Regions from separate parts of the Zestomonas ipomoeae genome, predicted to be linked through region 1. Evidence: riboswitches for the same ligand, from Rfam matches in the RefSeq annotation. Region 1 holds a riboswitch; each other region holds the start of a gene.

Region 1 (7,570 bases):
GCCGGAGCGCTCCACCAGATTATTGATGCCGGCACCGTAGGCGCCGGGTGCGACGCCGAACAGGCGCAGGGCGGACAACTCGCCCGCCTGCTCCGGCGCTATGCCGGCGCTCAGGCGACGGGCCGCGTCTTCCACCCAGTGAGCGGCGACCCGATTGACCTCGAGGCTTTCCGTGCCGCCCGCAGTCTGCGCACCGAGCGGCGTCAGGGCAGCCGCGAGCGCCGGGCGCAACGCCGGAAAGTCGCGACGAATGGTTGCGCTGGCGCCATCCAGCGAGAGCAGCACGGCGCGCTCCAGCAGTGCCAGCTGATCGGCATACAGATCGCGGAACAAGCCGGAGGTGGTGAACAGCAGGTCGCGGCGCTGCTCGCCGGCGGCCAGCGGACGCCGCGCGATGCCCTGGACGATGCCGCGGCTGTTCCATTGCGGTTCGACACCCAGCAGGTCGAGACCGAAGGCGATCATCGCCCCCTCGTCACGCACCGTATCGGAGGCCCACAGCACCATTGCCTCACGGCCGTCGGCCGCCATGGGCCGTTGCCGCGCCTGGGCCGCCATCTCGCGACCGATGCTCCAACCGATGCGGCTCGGCAGCAGACTGCTGTCCAGCGCATGGAAGTTGCGCCCGGTGGGCAAGGCCTCGGGCGTGCGAATCGGATCGTTGCCCTTGCCGGGGGCAACGAAACCGCCCTCGAGGGCATGCAGCAAGGCGGTCATCTCGGCGGCCGGTGAATCCACCAGCGCCTGCCGGTGCCGATCGTCGCCCATCGACTGCAACAGCGTGTCCACCGCGTCCCGTTGCCAGGGCTTGCCGAACACGTGCAGCCCCATGGGCATGAAGCGTTCCTGGATGTTGGTCAGGTAGTGGCCGACTTCGTGCACCAGCAGATCGTCGTCCACCTGCTCGAAATCGATGCCCCGGGCGGCCAGCGGCTCGGCCATCGATTCACGCAGCTCGGGTTCCAGGCCGCTGCTGCCCACCAGCCGCTTGATCTCGGCAATGGTCGCGCGCCGCGCCGGCCCTTCGCCCTGTCCGGCGCCGCTCTCGAAGCTCTCGACCAACTGCCGCAGCTTGAGCAGGTCGTCGTACAGCGGCGTCGCCACCAGTGGTGGGGTCAGGTGGTCGATCATCACCGCCATGCCGCGGCGCTTGGCCTGGATACCCTCGCCGACGCCATCGACGATGTACGGGTAGATGCTCGGCAGGTCGCCGAGCACCTGGGTGGAGTAGTCCTCGTCGGTAAGGCCGACCCGCCGCCGCGGCAGGAATTCATAGGTGGAATGGCGCCCCAGGTGGACCAGCGCATCGGCTTTGAAGTCGTCGCGCAGCCAGTGGTAGAACGCCAGGTACTGGTGCGGTGGAGGGAATACCAGATTGGCATGCAGCAGCTCCTCATCCACCTCCCAGCCACGTGGCGGCTGCGGGCCGACGAATATGTTGCCGAAGCGAATGCCCGGCAGCACCAGCTTGCCATCGTGCACCATCACATAGCCCGGTCCCTCGCCCCAGCCGCGCAGCCCCTCGATGCCGGTGGCCGCCAGGGCGGCCACCAGTTGCTGCGCCTGCGCCCAGTCGGCTTCGCCGGGCTGCGCCAGGGCACGCCGGTAGAGCGCCTCCAGTTGCGCCAGCAGGTCGAGGGCACGTGCCCGCGCCGGATGCACGACGCCATCCAGCACGTGGTGCAACTCACTGGAACCGTTGGCCAAGATGTCCGCCGCGACCTCGATCTGCGAGGCGTGCAAAGCGCGCCGCAACTGCGCATTCCAATAGCCGAGCGGGCCCTGGACCATTTCCGCCTGCAAGGCCGCCGGCAGTGTCTTGAACCATGCGCGGTAAGCCGCCCCATCCATGGTTTGCACCTTACGGCTCATTTCGGCCAGGGCGTCGCCCTGTTCCGGCAGGTTCACCCCGCGCGCCTGCAACAGCTCGAGCAGCGCGGTGGGCGATTCCGGCAACGGCCCGGTGTCATAGCCTTCAGCCCGCAGGCGCTGGAGGATTTCGAACAGCGACTGCGGCACATCGAGATTATCGGCGCCGATGTTGTGGCGACCCGGCGGATGGTTGTAGTAGATCAGCGCCACCCGTTTGTCGGCATTGGCCATGCGCTGCAGGCGCTGCCAGCGTTGGATGCGCGCGGTCATCGCCGCTACCTGGGCCGCCAAAGGCTCGCCGATGGCGAAGCGTATGCCGGTCACCGGATCGCTCTGCTGATCACGCCAGGCCGACAGCACCATGGCCTGGCTGGTGCCCTGCAGCTCCGGCATGGCGATCTGGTAGTGCACCTTGTCCCGCGGCAGTCCGTCGCTGGAGAGTTGCCAGGCGACTTCGCTGCGATCTTCCAGGCGCACGCCCTTGAGCACAGGCACGTCCAACTGGCCCAGCAGGTTGGTCACCTGCTCGCGGTGCTCGCCACCGCCGATCACGAAGTCCTGCAGCACGACGACCGCCGCCAGGGGCGGATGCTCGGCCTGCTGCAGCCAGCGCACCGCCTCCAGCGAGCCCTTCCCCCAGTCGGCGAACAGGCTGACACACGCCAGCCCGGCTCCCTGCAAGGCCTGGCACAGTGCGTCGTTCAGGGTTTGGTCGCCGGCCCGGTCGGCACGCCCATGGTCGACGACGGCCACCAACGCGTCCCCCTGCCACTGCAACTGGTCGGCCTGGCGGACCTGCCCATCCTGATAGAAGCGCAGGCTCGCCCGCGCTTGCGGCGGCGCAACCGTCACCGAGGCATCTGCCCGCGCCGCCAGCCAGCCGAGCAAGGCGGCCATGTTCTCCACCCCGCCCGCCAGCCAGTAGCCACGCGCATCGAGCCAGTCGGCCTGCTGCGGATAGCGAGTGCGCTGGCGCTGCAACCACTCGCCCAGATCGCCATCCGGCTTCTGCGCCCCGAGACGCTCGGCCTGCTCACGGGAAGCGAACAGTGGCTGTCCATGGCCACGGCTCAGACGCACCAGGTCATGGTCGCTGTGCAGAATGAACAGGTCGGCCGTTGGCGCGCCCGCCAGCAGCGGTCGCAGGCGCTCCACCTCGCTACCGAAGACACCCGCGCCGAACACCACCTGGGCAGTGCCGAGCCACTCGGCCAGGGCACGGTCGTCCAGTTCGTTGAGCTGTTCCGATGTGCGCGCACTGATGCGCTGCTGCGGATGCTGCCGCTGAAACAGCGCGGCGGCCGCAGCGAATTCCGCGGCACTGTATTGCGAAACGATGGCGTTGATCTGCGCCGCCCGGGTCAGGGACGGCGCCAGCGCCAGCAGTACCAACAGCGTGACGCGCGCGATACGAGCTGTCATGCCCTCTCCAGTTAATGGGGCGAGTGGCAGACAGCACGGCAGGCCAGCCGCAGGACGCGGCTGGCAACGGAATGCCGGGCAAGCCGCCCACCGCGACTGTCCTTGGGAGAGCGGGCTGGTGTCGGGCTTGGTCGACAATCGACTCACCGTTGCGGGGGCAGCTCCAGCTTGGACTGGATTCCCATTTACCCCGGACCTTGATCCGGGCACCGCGCTCTCCATTCGCCAGCCGCCAGGGCTGGACCGGGCGCCACCTTACGCGCCGTCCATGCCAAGTTCAAGCGAGCCTTGAATGGCAGCCGCACGAAGCGCCTGCCGGCTGGTAAGATGGCCGGCCCGCTGTACCGGCGGCAGCGGGCGCCGGCATTTTCGTCGAGCCCAATAGCCCGGTGCGACCTGATCGCCACTCCTTCACTGCCGGTCCGTTTTGATGTTCGAACGACAGCGACTCAAGCACATCCTCACCCTCGGCCTGCCGATCATCGGCGGCATGCTAAGCCAAAGCCTGCTGAACCTGATCGACGCAGCCATGGTTGGCCACCTGGGGGAAAAATCCCTTGCCGGCGTCGGCATCGGCAGCTATGCCAACTTCATGGCCATCGCCCTGGTGATGGGCCTCGGCGCCGGGGTGCAAGCCCTGGTGGCACGCCGGCGCGGCGAAGGCCGCGTCGCGGAACTGGCAGCGCCGCTCAACGCGGGCCTGCTGATCGCCCTCGGCCTGGCCCTGCCACTGACGCTGTTCTGCTGGTGGCAGGCCGCCGCCATCATTGGAGTGCTGTCCGACGATCCAGAAGTACTTCGCATCGGCATCGATTACTTCGAGTGGCGCACCCTGGCGATCTTCGCCGTCGGGCTGAATTTCTCCTTTCGCGGTTACTGGAACGGCAGCCACCGTTCCGGGGTATACATGCGCACCCTGGTGGTCATGCACCTGGCCAACGTCGGCATCAGCTACAGCCTGATCCACGGTCTGTTCGGCCTGCCGGCGATGGGTGCGCCAGGTTCCGGACTGGGCACCAGCATCGCGCTGTACCTGGGCTCGCTGATTTACGCCATGCAGACCTGGCGCAGCGCCCGCGACCAGGGTTTTCTCAGTCGTCGCCCGAAGGAAATCGACCTGCGCGTGCTGCTCCGCCTGTCGCTGCCCAACTCGTTGCAGCAGTTCTTCTTCGCCACCGGCATCACCACGCTGTTCTGGATCATCGGCCAGATCGGTACCGCCGAACTGGCGGTGGCCCATGTGCTGATCAACCTGGCGCTGTTCCTGATCCTGCCCGGCATCGGCCTGGGCATGGCCGCCACCACCCTCGTCAGCCAGAGCATGGGCGAGAGGGACTTCGCCGCCGCGCATCGCTGGGGTTGGGACGTGGTCAAGGTGGCAGCGCTGGGCCTGGCGCTGCTGGGCACGCCGTTCTGGCTGTTTCCCGACCTGATCCTGCGGCTGTTCGTCAGCGATCCGCACCTGCTCGAACTAGGTACCTGGCCCCTGCGCCTGACCGGCCTGGGCATGGTCATCGACGCCACCGCCCTGGTGCTCACCCAGGCCTTGCTCGGTGCCGGGGCCAACCGCACGGTGATGGCGGTAAGCCTGGGCAATCAGTGGCTGTTCTTCTTGCCGCTGGCGTACCTGATCGGCCCGGTGCTGGGCTATGGCTTGCTGGCGATCTGGAGCCTGCAGATCCTGCAGCGTGGGCTGGCATCGGCTATTTTCGCCTTCATGTGGCAGAAGCGCGGCTGGATTCACATCGAGCTTTAGCCCAAGAGCAGCTAGGCTCAGGGTGGCTTACAGGAGGCACCCATGAGTGAAGAACGCGACAATGACCATCAGGACCAACCACTGAGCTTCGGGGAAATGCTGCAAAGCGTGCTGGCCGCCGCCCTTGGCGTGCAGAGCGGAAAGAACCGCGCGCGGGACTTCTCTCGCGGCAAACCCAGCCATTTCGTCATTCTCGGTGTACTGTTCACCGGGCTGTTCGTGCTGACGATCTTCGGCGTGGTCAAGCTGGTCCTGCATTTATCCGGGCTGTAGACGCAGGAACGCCGGAGGCGGTGGGTAACCGCTCCGGCGTTCGGCGTGAATAGTGGCTACTGCTGGCTGACCCAGAATACCGCGGTCGACACCACCAACACGATCAACGCCAGAATGGCAAAGGCATCGACCACGCTGTCTCGGTTGTCCGGCTCGATCTGATCGTTCATGGCTTCCCCTGTTGTTGTGGTTATGAGTTGCACGTCCTTGAGCAGTTAAGACCAAGCCCGCCGCTCCCTCAAGCCGGGAGTTATGCATTGCCGTTTGCTTAGGCTTTAACGTTCTTACCATATACTCAAACATCACTTTTGCGCATAACCATGAGCTGGTATCTTCCCCCGACTCCGTAGGGGTGCGCGGCCGTGCGCGCAGATAAAGCTGTAAGCAGCCTGACGACAGGACATTTATGTACGTATACGACGAGTACGATCAACGGATCGTCGAGGACCGCGTCAAGCAGTTCCGCGATCAGACCCGCCGTTATCTGGCCGGCGAGTTGACGGGCGAAGAATTCCGCCCGCTGCGCCTGCAGAACGGCCTGTATATCCAGCGTTACGCACCCATGCTGCGCATTGCCGTGCCCTACGGCCTGCTCGCTTCTACCCAACTGCGCAAGCTGGCGCAGATCGCCCGCGACTACGACAAGGGCTACGCCCATATCAGTACCCGCCAGAACGTGCAGTTCAACTGGCCGGAGCTGGAAGACGTGCCGGACATCCTCGCCGAGCTGGCGACCGTGCAGATGCATGCGATCCAGACCAGCGGCAACTGCATTCGCAACACCACCACCGACCAGTTCGCCGGCGTCGCCCGCGACGAGTTGGTCGATCCGCGCCCCTGGTGCGAGATCATCCGCCAGTGGTCGACCTTCCATCCCGAGTTCGCCCACCTGCCGCGCAAGTTCAAGATCGCCGTCAACGGCGCCGTCAGCGACCGCGCAGCCATCGAAGTGCATGACATCGGCCTCGAAGCAGTACGCAACGAGCGCGACGAACTGGGCTTCCGCGTTTCCGTCGGCGGCGGCCTGGGCCGTACCCCGATCGTCGGCAGCTTCATCAACGAGTTCCTGCCCTGGCAGCACCTGCTGAGCTACCTCGATGCCATCCTGCGCGTGTACAACCGCTATGGCCGCCGCGACAACAAGTTCAAGGCGCGCATCAAGATCCTGGTCAAGGCACTGACGCCGGAAGTCTTCGCCGAGCGCGTCAACGCCGAATGGGCACACCTGAAGGATGGCCCGACCACCTTGACCGAAGCGGAAGTCCAGCGCGTCGCTCGCTTCTTCGTCGACCCGGCCTACAAGGCGCTGGAGGACCAGGACGGCGCCCTGGCCCAGCTGGACGCCGAGCACCCTGGCTTCGCCCGCTGGCGCGCGCGCAACGTGGTCGCCCACAAGAAGCCCGGCTATGCGGCGGTCACCCTGTCGCTCAAACCCACCGGCACCGCGCCGGGAGATGTCACCGACAAGCAGCTCGATGCCATCGCCGACCTCGCCGACCGCTACAGCTTCGGCGAAGTGCGCAATTCCCACGAGCAGAACATCATTCTCGCCGACGTCGAGCAGGCACAGCTGTTCGCGCTCTGGGGGGAACTGCGCGAACTGGGTTTCGCCACGCCGAACGTCGGCCTGCTGACCGACATCATCTGCTGCCCCGGCGGCGATTTCTGTTCCCTGGCCAATGCCAAGTCGATTCCGATCGCGGAGGCCATCCAGCGCCGCTTCGATGATCTCGACTACCTGTTCGATATCGGCGAAGTGGACCTGAACATTTCCGGCTGCATGAACGCCTGCGGCCACCATCACGTCGGCCACATCGGCATTCTTGGCGTGGACAAGCGTGGCGAGGAGTTCTACCAGGTATCCATCGGCGGCAGCGCCGGTCGCGATGCCAGCATCGGCCAGATTCTCGGCCCAGCCTTCGCCCAGGATGCAATGCCCGACGTGATCGAAAAGGTCATCGCCGTTTACGTGGAGAAACGCGCAGAAGATGAACAGTTTATCGACACCTTCCGCCGCATCGGCATCGCCCCCTTCAAGGAGCGCGTCTATGCAGCGAATCATTAAGAACGGCCAGGTGGTCGACGAAACCTGGCACCTGCTACCCAAGGACGAAACCCTCGATGGCCTCTCCAACAGCGACGACCTGATCGTGCCGCTGGCCTTGTGGCGCGACCACGCCCACGCGCTGAAAGCCCGCGATGGCGGCCTCGGTGTGTGGCTGGACAGCGACGAGGAAGTCGAAGAGA
Region 2 (7,570 bases), on a different contig from region 1:
CTGTTCGGGAATCCGATTTCCTTCTTCGCCCACACAGGCCCGTCACCCCGGCGAAGGCCGGGGTCCAGGGAGCTATGCCGTCGCTTCGGTTTCACTCACTCCCGGAACGCTCTTCGCATGCGCGAACTAATGTCGCTTCGAGCAGAATGGCTCGTCGAGTGTCTGATAGAACCAAAGAGATCGAGGGGAAGTGCATATGGATGAATCGATCGAGAGCGTGGGCCGGGCGCTCGCTCAGGCCGAACGCATTCTTTTCGTGACCGGCGCGGGTCTGTCCGCCGACTCGGGGCTGCCCACCTATCGCGGCCTGGGCGGCCTGTACAACGGCAAGACCGCCGAGGGGCTGCCGATCGAGGCGGCGCTGTCCGGCAGCATGCTGCAGCGCGATCCGGCGCTGTGCTGGAAATACCTCGCCGAGCTGGGCACGGCCTGTCTGGGAGCGAAGCCCAACGCCGGACATGCGGCCATCGCCGAGCTGCAACGGCGCAAACCGGGTTGCTGGGTATTGACGCAGAACATCGACGGCTACCACCGCGCCGCCGGCAGCCCGCCGGAGCGGCTGATCGAGATCCATGGCGAACTGGCGCCGCTGTTCTGTCAATCCTGCGGGCAGGAGAGCTCGGAGCTGGAGGCGCATCTGCAGCGCGAGCTGCCGCCGCGCTGCGAGCGCTGTGCCGGCGTGCTGCGTCCGCCCGTGGTGCTGTTCGAGGAAATGCTGCCGGAGCGCGCCATTGCACAACTGTACGAACAGGTGCGCCAGGGCTTCGACATGGTGCTGGCAGTGGGTACCACGGCGAGCTTCCCCTATATCGTCGAACCCGTGCTGCGCGCGCGTCAGTCTGGTGGCTTCACGGTGGAGGTGAACCCAGGCAAGACCGATCTCAGCCTAATGGTGGACGTGCACCTGCAAGGGCGGGCGTTAGATGTGTTGCCGGCACTGCTGGGTCACATTTCCGGTGATTGAATTTGCACATTGGCGAGGCTGCGGGCATAGTCGCGCCTTTCAAACTCATTTCAGACACGGTCGTGCCCATGCTCAAGCGCTTCGCACCCCTCGTGCCCCTCGCACTGGCCTTGCTGCTCGGCGCCTGCGCCACCCAGCCGACCCCGCGGCTGACCATGCAGCAGCCCCAGGATCGAATCGTCAAACCGGACATCGAAGAGCCGAGCGAAGCCGACATGGCCGCGCTGCTGGACGATGAACCCTACAAATTGCCCAGCCTGTCCGCCGATATCCTCGACCGGGGGCTGGAACTGGTCGGCACGCCGTATCGCTTCGGCGGGCGCACGGTGAAGAGCGGCTTCGACTGCAGCGGCTTCGTCGGCTACCTGTTCGAAGAAGAGGCCGGAATCCAACTGCCGCGCTCCACCGGCGAGCTGATCAAGCTGGATGCGCCGAAGATCGCCCGCGACAAGCTGCAGCCCGGCGACATCCTGTTCTTCAACGACCGTGGTCGTGGTCGCGTCAGCCATGCCGGCATCTACCTGGGCGACGACCAGTTCATCCATTCCTCCAGCCGCCGCAGCGGTGGTGTGCGGGTGGACAGCCTCGACGATCGCTACTGGCGGACCAGCTACATGGAGGCCAAGCGCGTGTTGGCCCAGGCGTCGACCCCGCGCAATCCCTGAGCGATGCCGCGCACGGGCTTGCACCCGCGCGGCGCAGCCGGCAGAGTAGGGCGCAACCAGTCCTCAGGACCGTTTGCCCATGCCTGCCAAGGCCCGCGTCACCCTTCTCGTCTTCATCCTGCTGCTCGGCGCCTGTAGCGGCCGGGCGCCTGCTCCCCCTTCGGTCCAGTACCATCCCCCTGCCGGCGATGTCGCCGAAGGGCGCGCCGACGACGTGCTGTTCCGCGCCCTCGGCCTGGTCGGCACGCCCTATCGCTACGGTGGCAATACGCCGGACTCCGGTTTCGATTGCAGCGGCCTGATCGGCTACGTCTACCGCGATGCCGCCGGCATCAGTCTGCCGCGTTCGACCCGCGAGCTGATCGCCATGGGCGTGCCCAGCGTCGGTCGCGAATCGCTGCGCTCCGGCGACCTGCTGTTCTTTGCCACCGGTGGCGGCGGTCGGGTCAGCCATGCCGGCATCTATGTCGGCGAGGGGCGCTTCGTGCACGCGCCGTCCAGCGGCGGCACCGTACGTCTGGACAGCCTCGCCGATCGCTACTGGCAGAACAGCTACCTGAAGGCCAAACGCGTGCTGGGCAGTGCGCCGCTGGCCCACAACCCCTAACGTTGCCCGAGACACCGGGTCGAAACCGCAAAGCGCAGGGAGCCACTCATGACCAACCGTACCCTCAACCTCGACGACAACCTCTATCGCTACCTGCTCGCCGTTTCCCTGCGGGAGACGCCCTTGCAGCGGCGCCTGCGCGAGGAAACCGCCAAGCTGCCGGTGGCACGCTGGCAGATCGCCCCCGAGCAGGGGCAGTTCATGGCTCTGCTGGTCAGGCTGAGCGGCGCCCGCCGGCTGCTGGAAATCGGCACCTTCACCGGCTACAGCGCCCTGTGCATGGCCGAGGCGCTGCCGCAGGACGGCCAGATGATCTGCTGCGACATTTCCGCCGAATATGGTGAGATTGCCCGGCGCTATTGGCACGAGGCGGGACTGCAAGCGCGTGTCGAACTGCGGTTGGCGCCAGCGCTGGAAACCCTCGACGGGCTGCTCGAGGAAGGGCAGGGCGGGTGCTTCGACCTGGCCTTCATCGATGCCGACAAGACCGGCTATGCATCCTATTACGAACGTTGCCTGGAGCTACTGCGCCCCGGCGGCCTGATTCTCTTCGACAACACCCTGTGGGACGGCCGGGTGCTCGAAACCGAGCCCGCGGACCCTGATACCCGCGCCATCCAGGCGCTGAACCTCAAGCTCAAGGACGATCCCCGTGTCGACCTGTCGCTGCTGCCGATCGGCGACGGCCTGACCCTTTGCCGTAAACGCTGATCGCCAACCGCGACGCGCAGCCCATGCGCGTCGCGGCATCTTCCAAGCCAGCCGCCATGCCCGAACCGATTCGCCTGCCGCCGCAACCCGACGCCTGTGAGCTTTGCGGGCGCAATGCCCCGCTGACGCGCCACCACTTGATCCCCAAGGCCCTGCACGACAAGCCCTATGTGCGCAAACGCTATGCCAGGAGCGAACGCATCACCGCCACCCTCTGGGTCTGCCGTGCCTGTCACAACCACCTGCACAAGACCTTCAGCGAGAAGGAGCTGGCGCTGACCTACAACACTCGCGAGGCCATTCTTGGCGACCCGCGCATACGCCAGTTCGTCGATTGGCTGTCAGGCAAGCCGGCTGGTTTCATGCCTCGTCATTGATCCGCTGCAGGCCTCGTAGCGTCCGGTGTCCGTCAGCAACGGGGCTTGCCGTTGACTGGCCGAGGTTCTGCCTCTAACCTGCGCGCCTTGCTACAGGTGCCCCTCAGCCATGGCTGGAGGGGTGAAACAGGGAAGCCGGTCCGATTCCGGCGCTGCCCCCGCAACGGTAGGCGAGTCAACAACCGCATCCACAGCCACTGTGCTCACGCATGGGAAGGCGCGGTTGGAACCTTCGGGTTCACTCGCGAGCCCGGAGACCGGCCTGTCGCAGTCCATGGCATCGCGGAGGGCTTTGCTTGGCGTACGGACTGTCTTGTCCCGTGGCTCGTACGCCCTTTTTCTCCGCTTGCCTGTCCCAGCCAATGTCGCGCGGGTGGCACGACGGAGAACCCATTTTGATTCGCAAGCCTTATGCGGGATCGGCAGCCTGTGTGCTGCTCGGCATTTCCCTGTTTCCCCTGGCCCATGCCGGCCAGTCCATCGACCTCGACGACCAGGTGGTGACCGCCACCCGCACCGCGCAGACGGCCGAACAGAGCCTCGCTGCGGTCAGCGTGATCGATCGCGAGGCCATCGAGCGCAGCCAGGCGCAGTCGCTGCCGGAGCTGCTCAAGCGGGTGCCCGGTGTCTCCCTCGCCAGCAACGGCGGGCCGGGCAAGGCCACCTCGCTGTTCATGCGCGGGACCAACTCCAACCATGTGCTGGTGCTGATCGATGGCATCAAGATCGGCTCAGTGACTTCCGGCGGCGCCGCCCTGCAGGACCTGCCGGTGGAGCTGATCGAGCGCATCGAAGTGGTGCGCGGCCCGCGTTCCAGCCTGTACGGCTCCGAGGCCATCGGCGGGGTGATCCAGATCTTCACCCGCAAGGGCGAAGGCCGTGGCCACCGGCCGTATTTCTCCGCCGGCTACGGTACCCACGATAGCTACAGCGGTAGTGCCGGGATCGCCGGTGGCGGCAGCGAGGGTTGGTATAACCTGGGCCTTAGCGGCCTGGATACCGACGGCATCAACGCCAAGGAGCCGGGCGCCAGCGGCTATGAGAGCGACGCCGATGGCTACCGCAACCTGGCCCTGGCGCTGAACGGCGGCTATCGCTTCGACAATGGCCTCGAGCTCAGCGGTAACCTGCTGCAAGCCAAGTCGCACAACGACTACGACCAGGTGAATCGCAAGCGCACCGCCGGCTTCGGTGCCAACGCCGACGGCGTGCAGAAGGTCATCGGCGGCAGTGCGCGCTTCGCTCCGCTGGAGCCCTTGCTGGTGACCCTGCAGGCCGGTCGCAGCGAGGACAAGTCCGACAGCAATCTGGACGGCCACTTCGACTCGCGCTTCGACAGCCGGCGCGACACCTTCAGCTGGCAGAACGACCTGCGCCTGGCCGAGGATCACAGCCTGGTCCTCGGCCTGGATTACCAGCGCGACGAGGTCAATGGCACCACCGCCTACGCCGAGGACTCGCGGGACAACAAGGGGGCCTTCGTCCAGTACCTGGGCGGACACGGTCGCCATGACTGGCAACTGTCCCTGCGCCGCGACGACAACGACCAGTTCGGCACCCACGACACCGGCAACCTGGCCTGGGGTTACGCGCTGAGCGATGAGTTGCGTGTGACGGCCAGCTACGGCACGGCATTCAAGGCGCCGACCTTCAACCAACTGTACTTCCCCGGCTTCGGCAACCCGGATTTGCAGGCCGAGGAGTCCGAGAGCATCGAACTCGGCCTGTCCGGGCGGCACGGCTGGGGCCATTGGGCGGTGAACGCCTATCGCACGGAGATCGATAACCTGATCGCCACGGTGCGCGGCGGCAACGGCCAGTTCCGCGCCGAGGGCGTGGACCAGGCGCGCATCCGTGGCCTGGAATTGCTGGTCGGCAGCGAGCTGCTCGGCTGGCAGTGGAGCGCCAACTACACCTTGATGGACGCGGAGAACCGCTCGCAACGTTCGAGCGGAGGGACCGCCTACTACGGCAAGGACCTCAACCGCCGTCCCAGCCAGCTGTTCAACCTGGATGTCGACCGCGCCATCGGCGACTTCAGCGTCGGCGCCAGCCTGCATGCGCAGAACTCGGCCTACGACGACCTGGAAAACCAGAACCAATTGTCCGGCTTCGCCACCCTCGACCTGCGCGGCGAATACCGGCTGAACCCGGAGTGGCGGCTGCAGACCCGCGTGGCCAACCTGCTGGATGCCGACTACCAGACCGTCGACGGCTTCAATCAGCCGGGCCAGGCGGTCTACTTCACCGTGCGCTACCAGGCGCTCTGACCTAACCCGAGAGGAGAACACCGATGCTCATCACGCTATCCCCCCGTGCCCAGCTGGCGATTGGCCTCGCCCTGGCGCTGTTGATGGCCATGACCCGCGGCCAGCACTTCGCCACGGTCAACCTGCCCAGTGCGTCCTGGGCGGTGTTCTTCCTCGCCGGCGCGTTCCTGCGTCCGCGCTGGGTGTTCCCGGCGTTGTTCATCGAGGCCTCGCTGCTCGACTTCGCCGCCATCCATTGGGCCGGAGTCAGCGACTGGTGCCTGTCGCCGGCCTACTGGGCGCTGCTGCCGGCCTACGGCACGCTGTGGTTCGGCGGACGGCTGTATGCCGGCTGGCACCGCGACCATGCGAGCAGCCTGGCCGTGCTGGCACTGACCGTGCTGGTCAGTGCCTTCGTCTGCTACCTGTTTTCCGGCGGCGGTTTCTACTTCTTCTCCGGGCGCTATCCGGAGCCGGTGTTCGCCGAATTCATCCAGCGCATCGGCCAGTATTACCCGCGCTATCTGGGCAGCCTGGCGCTCTATGTGGGCGTAGCCGCAGTGCTCTACGGCGGCGTCGCCGCGTGGTTCAAGCAGCATGCGGCGGTCGAGGTGAAACGATGAGCGAGTACTCCGAGCGCGACGAGCGCCACCGCGCACGCATGCAGCGCAAGAAGGCAGTGATCGACGCCAAGATCGCCGAGGCCAGCGACGAATATGGCCTGCTGCTGGTGCACACCGGCATCGGCAAGGGCAAGAGCAGCTCGGCGTTCGGCATGGTCGCGCGGGCCCTGGGTCATGGCATCAAGGTCGGCGTCGTGCAGTTCATCAAGGGGGCGGCGAGCACTGGCGAGGAGCGCTTCTTCCGGCGCTTCCCCGAGGAAGTGCGTTACCACGTGATGGGCGAGGGGTACACCTGGGAAACCCAGGACCGCCAGCGCGACATCGAGAAGGCCAGGCAGGCCTGGACGGTGGCGGTCGAGTTGCTCAGCGACCCGGAGATCGGCCTGGTGATACTGGACGAGCTGAACATCGCTCTCAAGTACGGCTACCTGGAGCTGGACAGCGTGCTCGACGACATCGCCGCGCGGCCGCTGCTGCAGCACGTGGTGGTGACCGGGCGCGGTGCACCGCCGGGGCTGATCGAAGCGGCCGACACGGTGACCGACATGAGCCTGGTCAAGCACGCCTTCAAGGCCGGAGTGAAGGCGCAGAAGGGCGTGGAGTTCTGATGGCTGGCGAGCGTCGCTGCCCGGCACTGCTGGTTGCCGCACCGGCCTCCGGCCAGGGCAAGACCACCGTCACCGCCGCCCTGGCGCGCCTGCACGCTCGTCAGGGCCGGCGCGTGCGGGTGTTCAAGTGCGGCCCGGACTTCCTCGACCCGATGATTCTTGCCCGTGCCAGCGGCGCACCGGTCTACCAGCTCGACCTGTGGATGGTCGGCGAGTCGGAGAGCCGCCGGCTGCTCTGGGAGGCGGCCGGCGAGGCGGATCTGATCCTCATCGAAGGGGTGATGGGGCTGTTCGATGGCACACCCTCGGCCGCCGACCTGGCGCGCCGTTTCGGCGTGCCGGTGCTGGCGGTGATCGATGGCGCGGCCATGGCCCAGACCTTCGGTGCCCTGGCCCACGGTCTGGCCAGCTTCCAGCCCGACCTGCCGTTCGCCGGCGTACTGGCCAACCGGGTCGGCAGCGCCCGCCACGGTGAGATCCTACGCGACAGCCTGCCCGATTCGATTCGTTGGTACGGCGCTGTGCCGCGCAGCGCCTCGGTGGAGCTGCCCAGCCGCCACCTCGGGCTGGTGCAGGCCGAGGAGATGGCCGATCTGGATGCGCGCCTGGATGCCGCCGCCGATGCCCTGGCCGCCAGCGCCGACACGGCCCTGCCGCCACCCGTGGCGTTTGCCGCCGGCGAGCCGTGGCAATTCCATCCATCGCTGGCGGGCGTGCGCATCGGCGTGGCCCGCGATAGCGCCTTCGCCTTCCTCTACCAGGCCAA
Region 3 (7,570 bases), on a different contig from region 1:
TCCTCGATGAGGCCCAGCCGGGACGCTTCTATTTCATGGAAGCCAACCCGCGCATCCAGGTCGAGCACACCGTCACCGAAGCGGTCACCGGCGTCGACCTGCTACACAGCCAGCTGCACCTGGCCGCCGGCGCCAGCCTGAGCGAGCTGGGCCTGGATCAGCCGCCGCCGCTCCAGGGCTGCGCCGTGCAACTGCGCCTCAACCTGGAGACCCAACACGCAGACGGCAGCACCCGCCCGGCCGCCGGCACCCTGACCGCCTACGAGCCGCCGAGCGGGCCGGGGCTGCGCGTCGATGGCTACGGCTACGCCGGCTACCCGGTCAGCCCCGCCTACGATTCGCTGCTGGCCAAGCTGGTGGTCCACGCACCGGATTATCCGGGCGCGCTGCGTCGGGCCTATCGCGCGCTCTGCGAGTTCCGCATCGAAGGCGTGGCGAGCAACCTGCATCTGCTGCAGAACCTGCTGCGCCATCCCGCCGTGCAGGCCAATCGAGTCGGCACGCGCTTTGTCGAACGCCATCTGGACGAACTACTGGCCGCGCAACCCCAGGCTCACCCCCACCTGTTCATCGCCCAGGCGGCGGTCGCGACCAACCCGCCGCAAAACCAGATCGAGGCACCGCCCGGCAGCAAGCCGCTATGTGCGCCCAGCACCGGCGTGCTGGTCAATCTGGAGGTCGCCGAGGGCGATGTGCTGGCGGCCGGGCAAACCGTCGCGGTGCTGGAGGCGATGAAGATGGAGTTCGTGGTCAAGGCCGAGCGCAGCGGCATCGTCCGTGCCCTCGCCGCCCGCCCCGGCGATGCGCTCAGCGAAGGCCAGGCGCTGCTGTTCCTCGAACCCGTCGAGGTCGACGGCGGCCACCTGCACACCGAGGAAAGCCTGGACCTGGCGCATATCCGCGCCGATCTCGCCGAAGTGCTGGAGCGTCAGGCCCTGCTCACCGACGAGCGTCGCCCGCAGGCCGTGGCCAGGCGACGCAAGAGCGGCCAGCGCACCGCGCGAGAGAACCTTGCCGACCTGCTGGATGAAGGCAGCTTCAGCGAATACGGCGGCTTCGCCCTGGCCGCCCAAAGGCGCCGGCGCTCGCCGGAGGAGTTGATCGAGCTGAGCCCGGCCGACGGCCTGGTGGCCGGCACCGGCACGGTAAACGCTGCGCAGTTCGGCCCCGAGGCGGCGCGTTGCCTGGCCATCGCCTACGACTACACGGTGTTCGCCGGCACCCAGGGGGTGATGAACCACAAGAAGACCGACCGCCTGCTGCAGCTGGCCGAGCAATGGCGCCTGCCGCTGGTGCTGTTCGCCGAGGGCGGCGGCGGGCGGCCGGGCGATACCGATTTCGTCGGCGTGGCTGGGCTGGATTGCCACACCTTCGTCGGCATGGCCAAGCTGTCCGGGCTGGTGCCGCTGGTGGGGGTGGTGTCCGGGCGCTGCTTCGCCGGCAATGCGGCGCTGCTCGGCTGCTGCGATGTGATCGTCGCTACCGAGAACGCGACGCTCGGCATGGCCGGCCCGGCGATGATCGAGGGCGGCGGTCTCGGCAGTTTCAGCCCTGAGCAAGTCGGCCCGGTCGCCGTACAGGGGCCGAATGGGGTGATCGACGTCGTGGTGGCGGACGAAGCCGAGGCGGTGCGCGTGGCCAAGCAATACCTGTCCTACTTCCAGGGTCCTGTAAGCGACTGGCAGTGCGCCGACCAGCGCGCGCTGCGCCACTCGATTCCACAGAATCGCCTGCGCGTCTACGACATTCGCCAGGTGATCGAGACCCTGGCCGATGCCGGCAGCGTGCTTGAGCTGCGCCGACAGTTCGCCCCAGGGCTGATCACCGCCCTGGTTCGCATCGAAGGCCGGCCGTTCGGACTGATCGCCAACAACCCGGCGCACCTCGGCGGCGCCATTGATGCGGTGGCCGGCGACAAGGCCGCGCGTTTCATGCAGCTATGCGATGCCTTCGATATCCCCATGCTGTCGCTGTGCGATACGCCCGGCTTCATGGTCGGTCCGGAAGCGGAGAAGCAGGGCACGGTGCGCCACGTGTCGCGCATGTTCGTCGCCTCAGCGAGCCTGTCGGTGCCGTTCTTCTGCGTGGTGCTGCGCAAGGGCTACGGCCTCGGCGCCCAGGCCATGGCCGCCGGCAGCTTCCATGCGCCGCTGTTCACCGTCGCCTGGCCCAGCGGCGAGTTCGGCGCCATGGGCCTGGAAGGCGCGGTGCGCCTGGGCTTCGCCAAGGAACTGGCCAGCCAGCCGGACGAGGCAGCACGCAAGGCGCTGTTCGACAAACTGGTGGCCAAGGCCTACGCCAACGGCAAGGCGCTGAACATGGCCAGCTATCTGGAGATCGATGCGGTGATCGACCCAGCGGAAACCCGCGCCTGGCTGCTGCGCGGGCTGGATGCCACCCCGCGCCCAGCGGCCCGCAGCGGCAAGAAGCGACCGTTCGTCGATACCTGGTGAATGGGCTGGGCCGGTCGCGGCCGGGGCGCACCGCCGCGGCGCCGATCCGGCCCCTGCGGCTACCGGCCTCAGCCGCGTTCGCACGCTTGCAGCAACCTTTTTCGGGTAAACTGCCGCATTCTTTTACGCCTATAACGATTCGCCTGATGCCCAAGACGTTCCTTGAGATCCCCCGCGAGCGACCGCTAACGCCCCTGCTGGACCGTGCAGCGATGCCGGCCGAGCTGCGCCGCCTGGGGGAAGCGGAGTTGGAGACCCTGGCCGACGAACTGCGCCAAGACCTGCTCTACACGGTCGGCCAGACCGGCGGGCACTTCGGCGCCGGCCTCGGCGTGATCGAACTGACCATCGCCCTGCACTACGTCTTCGATACACCCGACGATCGGCTGGTCTGGGACGTCGGCCATCAAGCCTACCCGCACAAGATCCTCACCGGCCGCCGCGAGCGCATGCACAGCCTGCGGCAGAAGGACGGCATCGCCGCCTTCCCGCGGCGCATCGAGAGCGAGTACGACACCTTCGGCGTCGGCCATTCCAGCACCTCCATCAGCGCCGCCCTGGGGATGGCCATTGCCGCGAAGCTCAAGGGCGAGAAGCGCAAGACGGTGGCGGTGATCGGCGACGGCGCCCTTACCGCCGGCATGGCCTTCGAGGCTCTCAACCACGGCTCCGACGTCGGCGCCGACATGCTGGTGGTGCTCAACGACAACGACATGTCGATCTCCAATAACGTCGGCGGACTGTCCAACTACCTGGCCAAGATCCTCTCCAGCCGCACCTACGCCAGCATGCGCGAAGGCAGCAAGAAGGTGCTCTCGCGCCTACCCGGCGCCTGGGAGATCGCCCGCAAGACCGAGGAACACGCCAAGGGCATGCTGGTGCCCGGCACCCTGTTCGAGGAATTGGGCTGGAACTACATCGGTCCCATCGACGGCCACGACCTGCCGACGCTGATCACCACCCTGCGCAACATGCGCGACCTGGAAGGCCCGCAGTTCCTCCATGTGGTGACCAAGAAAGGCAAGGGTTTCGCCCCGGCCGAGGCCGACCCGATCGGCTACCACGCCATCACCAAGCTCGAGCCGCAGGGCGCCGAGCCGAAGAAGGCCGGCGGGCCGAAGTACTCCAATGTGTTCGGCCAGTGGCTGTGCGACATGGCCGAACAGGACCCGCGCCTGACCGGCATCACCCCGGCGATGAAGGAAGGCTCGGATCTGGTGACCTTCAGCGAGCGCTTTCCGGAGCGCTATTTCGACGTCGCCATCGCCGAGCAGCATGCCGTGACCCTGGCTGCCGGCATGGCCTGCGAGGGCGCCAAGCCGGTGGTGGCGATCTACTCGACCTTCCTCCAGCGCGCCTATGACCAACTGGTCCACGATGTCGCCGTGCAGCACCTCGACGTGCTGTTCGCCATCGACCGCGCCGGCCTGGTCGGCGAAGACGGCCCGACCCACGCCGGCAGCTTCGATATCGCCTACCTGCGCTGCATTCCCGGCATGCTGGTGATGACCCCCAGCGACGAGAACGAACTGCGTCGCCTGCTCACCACCGGCTACCACTACGAGGGGCCGGCAGCGGTGCGCTATCCGCGCGGCAGCGGGCCGAACGCGGCCATCGAGCCTGGCCTGGAGCCGCTGGAAATCGGCAAGGGCATCGTGCGGCGCCGCGGTGCGAACGTCGCCTTCCTGGTGTTCGGCGTGCAGTTGGGCGAAGCACTGAGGGTGGCCGACCGCCTGGACGCCAGCGTCGCCGACATGCGCTTCGTCAAACCGCTGGACGAGGCGTTGGTGCTCGAGCTGGCACAGTCCCACGCTCTGCTGGTGACCATCGAGGAAGGCAGCGTCATGGGTGGCGCCGGCAGCGCGGTCAACGAGCTGCTCGCCCGTGAGAACCTGCTCAAACCGGTGCTCAACCTGGGTCTGCCGGACTACTACGTCGAGCACGCCAAGCCGGCGCAGATGCTCGCCGAATGCGGCCTCGACGCCGCCGGTATCGAGACCGCGGTACGCGAACGCCTGGCACTGCTCGAACCCGCGCAGATCAAGGCCCTCCCGTAAGGCGGGGCGAGGCACGATTGTTTGGGCGAATTTATTCGCCTGACGGACTGCATTGGCGAATAAATTCGCCCCTACAGACAGGCTGCACAACGCAAGCCTCGCCGGCTTTCTTGTGTTTTCCCTTGCCGCGCCTTAAGGTGCGCGGCATTCAGATTGGCCGAGGTCGCCGCTGCCGACAGGCGCGGCGTTAAACGGGAAGCAGGTGAAAGGCCTGCGCTGCCCCCGCAACGGTAACCGACCGCGACCCTCACGGGTCGCCGCTTTCTCGATGAGCCACTGGGCAAGGCGCCTGGGAAGGCGGGGAGGTGCGTGTCGGCAGCCCGGAGACCTGCCTCGGCACGATGCGACTGGTGTTGCGGAGGGCTCCACCGTCAAGCGCAGGCTGCCGCCCTGGCGTTTTCCGTGCCCCTGCCCTTGCCCTGCCCTCCTCGAAAGTTTTCCGTCTTGCTTTTGAGGATCGACCATGAAACTGTCCCGCCTTGCCCTCGCCGTCGCCCTGGCCCCCGGCCTGGGCCTGGCTGCCGATGAGCCCTACCAGGCAGCTCCCCTGGTTGTCACCCGCGCCACGCCCCTGCAAGCACCGGCGCCCGCCAGCGTCGCCGTGATCACCCGCGAACAGATCGAGACCAGCGCCGCCAGCAGTCTGGTGGATGTGCTGCGGACCCAGGCGGGGTTGCAGATCCAGGACATCTTCGGCGACGGCAACCGTGTGACCCTGAGCCTCAGAGGCTTTGGAGCGAACGCGGTGAACAACACCCTGATACTGGTGGACGGGCGCCGACTGAACAATCCCTCCCAGGAAGCCGCCGACCTCAATAGCGTACCGCTGGGCAATATCGAGCGCATCGAGATCATTCGCGGCGCCGGCACCGTGCTCTATGGCGACCAGGCAGTAGGCGGGGTGGTGAATATCATCACCCGCCGCCCGAGCGAAAACGAAGCCTATGTGGAAACCAGCCGCGGCAGCCACGACCTGGAAGCCTATCGTGGCCACGCCTTCGCCCAGTTGGGCGGCGGTTTCTCCCTCTACGGCAGCGGCGAAGCCCGCCATTCGGACGGCTATCGCGACAACAACAATGCCAGCTACAGCAACCTGTTCAGCCGCCTGCGCTACGACCACGACAGCGGCTGGCTGCTCTATGAATACCAGACCATCGACGATGAACTGCGCCTTTCCGGCGCGCTCAGCGAAGCCCAGCGCCGGGCGGATCGCAAGGCCACCGTCAAGCCCCGCGACTTCAACGACAGCAAGACAGAGGTCAACCGCTTCGCACTGCAGCAGGCGCTGGGAGAGCACTGGACAGCGAACTTCGACTACAGCTATCGGGACAGCGATTCGGTGGCCTACCTGTCGCAACCCCTCGTCCAGGACACCCGAGTCGAGACGTTCAGCCCGCGCCTGACGGCTCGCTGGGATAGCACCCTGGGCCGTAGCGAGTGGCTTTTCGGCCACGATCACATCACCAGCGACTACGAACGTGTTTCCGGCTTTGGCGCGACGCTCTTTCGGCAAACCCAACGCGACTGGTACACCCAACTGAGCCAGCCGCTCGGCGGCAACGTACTCCTGACCGTCGGCTACCGCACCAGCGAAACGGAAGATCGCAACAAAGGCAAAGGGCTCACGCACACCGACAGGGAGGACAGCAATAGCCTCGGCCTAAGCTGGCAGGCAAACGAGTACGTCCGTATGTTCATCAAGCGCGAGGACGTACTGCGCTTCGCCAATGTCGACGATAACGGTTACACCATTCCCGGAACGAACTTCCTCAAACCACAGACCGGTACCTCCTGGGAGACTGGGATCGAATGGCAAGATGCTATTCAGCATTACCAACTGACGCTCTATCGCCTCGCCCTCAAAAACGAGATCGCTTTCGATAGCGCAGCCCCCGGGCCGGATTTTGCGTTCGGATTCCCAGGCGCCAACGTCAACCTCGACGACACCCGCCGCAACGGCCTGCTGCTCGAAGGCCAGCGTCAGCTCACCGAGCGCCTGAACCTGCGAGGCCAGTACAGCTTCACCGACGCCGAGTATGAGGCCGGCAACTTCAGGGGCAACGATGTACCGGGCGTAGCCAGGCATACCGCCGGGGTGAATCTCAGCTACCTGTTGCTGGAAGGCTTGACCGGCTACGTGGAAGCCAACTACACCGGCCCACGCTATCTCTCCAGCGATGATGCTCATATCGAAGGGCGCGAGGGTGGCTATACCCTGTTCAATGCGGGCCTGACCTACGACTACCAGCAGTTCAATGCCAAGCTGCGGATCAACAACCTGACCGGCAAGCGCTATGACAGCTATGCCGTTTACAGCCAATGGACACCTGGCAACAAAGGGCTGTATCCCGCCCCCGAAGAGGAAGTGCAACTGAGCGTTGGCTATCGCTTCTGACCGGACAAGGGGCTTCTAGCACAGCGGGCAGGCCCGGCGCCGCCTGCTGGCTGGATACCGACCTTCGTCGGTATGACGGGTTTGGGAGAGTTGCCGATAGCCGAGGCTTTTACCGGTCTGGCCGGAACAGGCAAGCAGGCAGCGCCCCTTCTCCCGCCTCCCAGGCGAAGACCGGGTCAAGGAAGCTTGCGCTCGGTTCCCGTGCGGCCTGCTGGCTGGGTGCCGACCTTCGGCGGCGGCACAGCTTGGAACATTGCCGACCAGCGAAACCCTGGCCTGACTAGACCAGGCAGGCAGGCCCGCCCCCCACCCTCACCAGCCCGCCTCCCTGACGGGGCGGAGTCCTGGGGATTTAAACGGGTGCGACGTCAGCGCTGTCCAGATAAGGCCGTGCCCTACCTGGCCCGCACCAACAGGTCGCACAGCTTCTCCGTCGCTTCGAGCATCTGCAGGCTCGGCCGCTCCAGGCCCTTGTCCGGTATCGCCCAGACCTGGCCACGGCGCACTGCCGTCAGTTGCGGCCAGTCCTGCCAACCCGCCAGCAGGCGCGGTTCGCTGACCAGGATGACCTCGGGATCGCGGGCCAGCACGGCCTCGATGCCGATTTGCGGCGCCGGCAGGGTCAGCTCGGCAAAGACGTTCTGCGCCCCGCAGACCCGCAGCGC

What was found. Region 1 has a riboswitch for cobalamin ahead of ACWKV7_RS11165 (cobaltochelatase subunit CobN). Riboswitches for the same ligand answer to the same signal wherever they lie in the genome.
Region 2: it holds a riboswitch for cobalamin, as region 1 does, so the genes downstream of both, btuB (TonB-dependent vitamin B12 receptor) here and ACWKV7_RS11165 (cobaltochelatase subunit CobN) in region 1, are expected to answer to the same signal.
Region 3: it holds a riboswitch for cobalamin, as region 1 does, so the genes downstream of both, ACWKV7_RS05890 (TonB-dependent receptor) here and ACWKV7_RS11165 (cobaltochelatase subunit CobN) in region 1, are expected to answer to the same signal.

The regions. Positions count from the first base shown of each region.
Region 1 covers NZ_JBSKHQ010000008.1:68,025-75,594, reverse strand. Annotated here, with positions in the region: gene ACWKV7_RS11165 (cobaltochelatase subunit CobN) at 1-3,294, opposite strand, end outside; cobalamin riboswitch at 3,391-3,524, opposite strand; gene ACWKV7_RS11160 (MATE family efflux transporter) at 3,725-5,050, shown strand; gene ACWKV7_RS11155 (DUF2970 domain-containing protein) at 5,093-5,323, shown strand; gene ACWKV7_RS11150 (nitrite/sulfite reductase) at 5,730-7,388, shown strand; gene ACWKV7_RS11145 (DUF934 domain-containing protein) at 7,372-7,570, shown strand, end outside.
Region 2 covers NZ_JBSKHQ010000001.1:772,812-780,381, reverse strand. Annotated here, with positions in the region: gene ACWKV7_RS03525 (NAD-dependent deacylase) at 197-964, shown strand; gene ACWKV7_RS03520 (C40 family peptidase) at 1,033-1,629, shown strand; gene ACWKV7_RS03515 (C40 family peptidase) at 1,709-2,236, shown strand; gene ACWKV7_RS03510 (class I SAM-dependent methyltransferase) at 2,285-2,947, shown strand; gene ACWKV7_RS03505 (hypothetical protein) at 3,004-3,324, shown strand; cobalamin riboswitch at 3,402-3,604, shown strand; gene btuB (TonB-dependent vitamin B12 receptor) at 3,720-5,594, shown strand; gene ACWKV7_RS03495 (hypothetical protein) at 5,618-6,196, shown strand; gene cobO (cob(I)yrinic acid a,c-diamide adenosyltransferase) at 6,193-6,804, shown strand; gene ACWKV7_RS03485 (cobyrinic acid a,c-diamide synthase CobB) at 6,804-7,570, shown strand, end outside.
Region 3 covers NZ_JBSKHQ010000003.1:44,196-51,765, forward strand. Annotated here, with positions in the region: gene ACWKV7_RS05880 (carboxyl transferase domain-containing protein) at 1-2,453, shown strand, start outside; gene dxs (1-deoxy-D-xylulose-5-phosphate synthase) at 2,600-4,510, shown strand; cobalamin riboswitch at 4,654-4,860, shown strand; gene ACWKV7_RS05890 (TonB-dependent receptor) at 4,974-6,905, shown strand; gene ACWKV7_RS05895 (cobalamin-binding protein) at 7,301-7,570, opposite strand, start outside.